DNA from 2 places in the Lacrimispora indolis DSM 755 genome. Region 1 is predicted to be linked to the other one. Evidence: a T-box and tRNA genes for the amino acid it is inferred to sense, from the RefSeq annotation. Region 1 holds a T-box; the other holds one or more tRNA genes.
What was found. The T-box of region 1 lies ahead of proS (proline--tRNA ligase). A T-box ahead of a tRNA ligase gene usually reads a tRNA of that ligase, here a tRNA-Pro.
Positions count from the first base shown of each region.

Region 2: it has a tRNA-Pro gene. The T-box ahead of proS (proline--tRNA ligase) is inferred to sense a tRNA for this amino acid. The anticodon was not compared.

Region 1 is NZ_AZUI01000001.1:1,284,570-1,287,036, reverse strand. Features, by position in the region: gene K401_RS0106160 (AI-2E family transporter) at 61-1,164, shown strand; T-box leader at 1,237-1,446, shown strand; gene proS (proline--tRNA ligase) at 1,535-2,467, shown strand, end outside.
Region 2 is NZ_AZUI01000001.1:3,095,002-3,097,468, forward strand. Features, by position in the region: gene K401_RS0114855 (AraC family transcriptional regulator) at 1-299, opposite strand, end outside; tRNA gene K401_RS0114865 (tRNA-Lys) at 911-983, opposite strand; tRNA gene K401_RS0114870 (tRNA-Gln) at 987-1,058, opposite strand; tRNA gene K401_RS0114875 (tRNA-His) at 1,098-1,173, opposite strand; tRNA gene K401_RS0114880 (tRNA-Arg) at 1,207-1,280, opposite strand; tRNA gene K401_RS0114885 (tRNA-Gly) at 1,284-1,354, opposite strand; tRNA gene K401_RS0114890 (tRNA-Pro) at 1,402-1,476, opposite strand; gene K401_RS0114895 (methylated-DNA--[protein]-cysteine S-methyltransferase) at 1,954-2,424, shown strand.

The DNA of each region.
Region 1 (2,467 bases):
TCCGTATGGCTCATAATAGTGATTGTACAAAAGAAGTACAAATCAGAAACAGGTGAGTCCATGGTGAAACCGAGCAGGAAACTGAAGAAAACATTATTAATATTGGGAGTTACAGGGGCAGTGTATTTAAGTTTTCGCTATCTGCTGCCCCTTGTGATTCCCTTTTTGATTGCATACGTATTTGCTCTGTCCCTTCGGCCTTCAGCCCTTTGGATCGAGAAAAAGACCCGCTTCATCATAAAGGGTAGGGTGATTTCCATTCCCCTGGCAGTTATCGGGGGAGTAGAAGTTATCCTTTTTATGATCGCTGTTGGAATCATCCTTTATGTGGCAGGGAGAAAGCTGTTCATGGAAGCCAGGCTTTTACTTCAGAACCTGCCGGTCATTCTGGAAGGCATGGACCGGTGGCTTATGGATAACTGCTTCTTTGCGGAGCGGTTTTTAAAGCTGCCTGACGGATATATGGTAGAAGTGGTAAGGGACATTATATCAGGTGGACAGGTTGCTATAAAAAGCAGGATCATGCCCTTTCTTATGACGAACTCCATGACCATCATGAAATGGATCGTACAGGTAACGGTGATCATTATCATATTGCTGATTGCCACGGTTCTTTCCCTTCAGGAGATGGATGACATCAGGGAAAGGCGGGATAATTCCATGTTTCGCTTTGAATATGCCATGCTTGGGAGACGGCTGACAACGGTGGGAAGCGCCTGGTTAAAGACCCAGGGAGCTATCATGCTGTTTACTATGACGGTGTGTTCGGCAGGGCTGTTTTTCCTGGGAAACCCTTATTTTATTTTATTTGGGATCGGGATCGGGCTTTTGGATGCGCTTCCGATTTTTGGCACAGGGACAGTGTTCATTCCCTGGGCCCTTTTCTCCATGATCAATAAAAACTGGAAGTACGGAATCGGATTAATGGTCATTTATATTATCTGTTATTTTCTGCGGGAGATCATGGAAGCCAAGATCATGGGCGGAAAGGTTGGGCTTACGCCTTTGGAAACCCTTGCATCCATGTATGTGGGCCTTCAGCTTTTCGGGCTTTTGGGATTTATTCTTGGGCCTATCGGCTTATTGATTGTGGAAGATATTGTAGAGGTGTATGAGGGCTGGTGCTGTGAAGATAGGAAGGAAATGGCAGATTCGGAGGAATGAATCAGATGACCTACTTGACAAACATTTGCAAATAACGTAAAATCAACCATACAATCTTTTTCATAATGAAGAAATAAGACGTTGAAGAGGACCAGTAAGTGATGAAGTATTCCAGAGAGAAGGCTGTGTGCTGGAAGGCCTTTATACCTCTCATGACCCAACCTCCCTCGGAGTCCCGCAGCAAACTGCGGCGCATTTCCTGCGTTACGGGATAGGAAAAGTGAGTCGTGGAAATTTCCATGGCTAAATTGGGTGGCACCGCCGAGCTGTTCGGTCCCTTTTTTAGGGAACGGATGGCTCTTTTTGATTTTATGAAAGCACCAATTATGCCCCAAAAGCTTGGGCAGTAAATAGGAGAGGAGAACTTGTTATGGCAAAGGACAAGAAATTAGTAGAAGCGATCACATCCATGGAGGTGGATTTCGCCCAGTGGTACACCGATGTAGTAAAGAAAGCGGAATTGATCGATTATTCCAGCGTAAAAGGCTGCATGGCCATTAAGCCGGCAGGATATGCCATCTGGGAAAATATTCAAAGCGAGCTTGACAGAAGATTTAAGGAAGTAGGGGTGGAAAATGTTTACATGCCTATGTTTATTCCGGAGAGCCTTCTTCAAAAGGAAAAGGATCATGTAGAGGGATTTGCTCCTGAAGTCGCCTGGGTGACCCATGGAGGTTTGGAGCCGCTGCAGGAAAGGCTTTGCGTCAGACCTACCTCTGAAACTCTGTTCTGTGATTTTTACTCCAGAGAGATCCAGTCTTACCGGGATTTGCCGAAGCTTTATAACCAGTGGTGTTCGGTAGTGCGCTGGGAAAAGACCACCAGACCGTTTTTACGTTCCAGAGAGTTTTTGTGGCAGGAAGGCCATACTGCCCATGCTACGGCTGAAGAAGCGGAAGCCCGGACAGAGCAGATGCTTCATTTATATGCGGATTTCTGTGAGGAGGTCCTTGCAATGCCAGTTGTCCGTGGCCAGAAGACAGATAAGGAGAAATTTGCGGGAGCAGAGGCAACCTATACCATCGAGGCTTTGATGCATGACGGCAAGGCACTTCAGTCAGGAACCAGCCATAACTTTGGAAGCGGATTTGCAAAGGCCTTTGAAATCCAGTATTCCGATAAGGAAAATAAGCTTCAGTATGTTCATCAGACTTCCTGGGGAATGACGACCAGGCTTATTGGTGCCATCATCATGGTCCATGGTGATGACAACGGCCTTGTGCTTCCTCCCAGAATCGCACCTATTCAGGTGGTCATCGTTCCGGTTCAGCAGCAAAAGGAAGGCGTTCTTGACAAGGCATAT
Region 2 (2,467 bases), 1.8 Mb from region 1:
GGTGCTATTCCATGTACACTTTGAAATGCCCGGTTGAATGCAGTCGGAGATTGATAACCGTATTTTAGAGCAACATCAATGATTTTATTAACCCCGTTCTGAAGGTCCACTGCCGCCAGGGACATGCGCCTGCGCCGTACATATTCAGATAAAGGTACATTGGCCATATATGCGAACATTCTCTGAAAATGATAAACAGAACAGCAGGCTATTTTCCCCACTTGCTCATAGTCTATATCTTCCGTTAAGTGTTCTTCAATATAGTTAATCGACTTGTTTAATCCCTCAATCCATTCCATAAAATCAACCCTTTCATTTATATTATATTTTTTATTTGTTTGCCTGTCCTCTCTTTTTATGTACAAATTAGAGAGGAGAGTAAAGTAAAGAGAATCCTATGAATCTATTATAGTTTTTTAAGGGCAGATAAACAATCATCTTATTACTTTTTGTGGCTGATGCTTTTCCTGTTTAAGTCTTAAGGGCTGATGATTCGGAAGAAATATGAGATCCTATAAATATAGAAGAGAAAGCGCTCGTCAGAGGCCTTTAAAATGCCCATACCGGGCCTGTATCAATGTGGTGCGGGGAAATGCCATGGTCCGCACTTCATGCATCAGAAGGGGCATATAAGACGTTTCATGCCGGAAGGATTTATAACATATAAATGCGTGAAACAAGAGATAAGAGAGCAGCTTTCGGTGCAAATTACAAACGCCATATTTGATAGTAAGATCGGTTGATAATAAATGAATTGCATGAAAAATAAGCGGGTCAAGGAAAATAGGGAAAGACTGGGTTCTCATGAGGTTCTATGTGGGGCAGGACGTAGGATTCCTTCAATATATAGCTTGCGGGTAAAAAAAGGAGCCGGGAAAGAGTTACTTTCCCGGCTTGCCTGATTTGTTCATGAGACACCGGGGACTCGAACCCCGGACAACTTGATTAAAAGTCAAGTGCTCTACCACCTGAGCTAGTATCCCATACTGGGCTAGTTGGATTCGAACCAACGAGTGCAGGAGTCAAAGTCCTGTGCCTTACCGCTTGGCGATAGCCCAATAACAAGTGGTGATAAAAAAAAATTCCCTAAAAGGGAAAGGTGAGTACAGGGATTCGAACCCTGGGCCTCCAGAGCCACAATCTGGCGCGATAACCAACTTCGCCATACCCACCATAATTTTTCACACCTTGGTCAGAGATGTGAAACGAGCCTGAAGGGATTCGAACCCCCGACCCACGGCTTAGAAGGCCGTTGCTCTATCCAACTGAGCTACAGACTCAAAAGCGGGTGATGGGAATCGAACCCACGTATCCAGCTTGGAAGGCTGGTGTTCTACCATTGAACTACACCCGCAAAAGGCAAGAGAAGCTAAAACTGCCATTAACGGCTTTTCTCTTAAATCGGGGTGACAGGATTTGAACCTGCGACCCCCTGGTCCCAAACCAGGTACTCTAGCCAAACTGAGCCACACCCCGATTGTGAAAGCATTTTCCATCTTTCCCTTGGTTGCTTTTCCGCAACGCAAGAGTTATTATATATGATGGATATGTTTTTGTCAACAATATTTTAGAAAAATTTTCAAATTCATTTTTAAGCCTGTATGTACGTTTTTTCTGTGGAAAAATGTCCCTGAAATGGGAGGAACCGGCAGGTACATATCATGTTCCTGCCGGTTGAGTATGAAAAATAAAAAGTCAATGTTAAAAGGGTGGGGTTCCTTTTCAATAATAAGTATACGCGGAAAATATGACGGAAGTTTGACTAAGCCATAAACATTTCATAAAAAAACTAAAAGAATTATGAGGAATGTTTGAAAAAACAGATAGTTTGCTTCCTGCACCCCTGTCCTGGAATAATAAATAAGGAAAGAGTCGTTTCTTTGGCTTCCTTATGATATAATAAACGCAAGCGTCTATTGTCGTACAAGCCATAAGAGAAAGAAGGGATTTGGAATGAAGTACTGGGAAGTTTATGAAAGCAAAATAGGGCCTCTTACCATTACATGTGATGATGAAGCGGTTCTAAGCATAGATTTTGGAAGGTCAGAGCCTGAGAATGCCATAAAGGAGCGGACAGAGCTGATCGGGAGAGCAGAAGACCAATTGGAAGAATATCTGGCTGGGACGAGAACCGTGTTTGATCTTCCATTAAAGCCGGCGGGAACGGAATTTCAGAAAAGGGTTTGGAATGCCCTGTTACTGATTCCCTATGGAGAGACGAAAAGCTATAAAGATATTGCGGTCATGGTTGATAATCCCAAAGGCTGCCGGGCGGTGGGCATGGCAAATAACCGCAATCCCATACCAATTATCATTCCCTGCCACCGGGTGATCGGGGCCAATGGGAGCCTGATAGGATACGGCGGAGGCCTGGATATAAAAGTAAAATTGCTGGAGCTGGAGCGCGCGGAAGCTCTTCTGTAAAATTATTAAGAATTTTTGGTGATTCTTTCAGTTCCTTTAATCC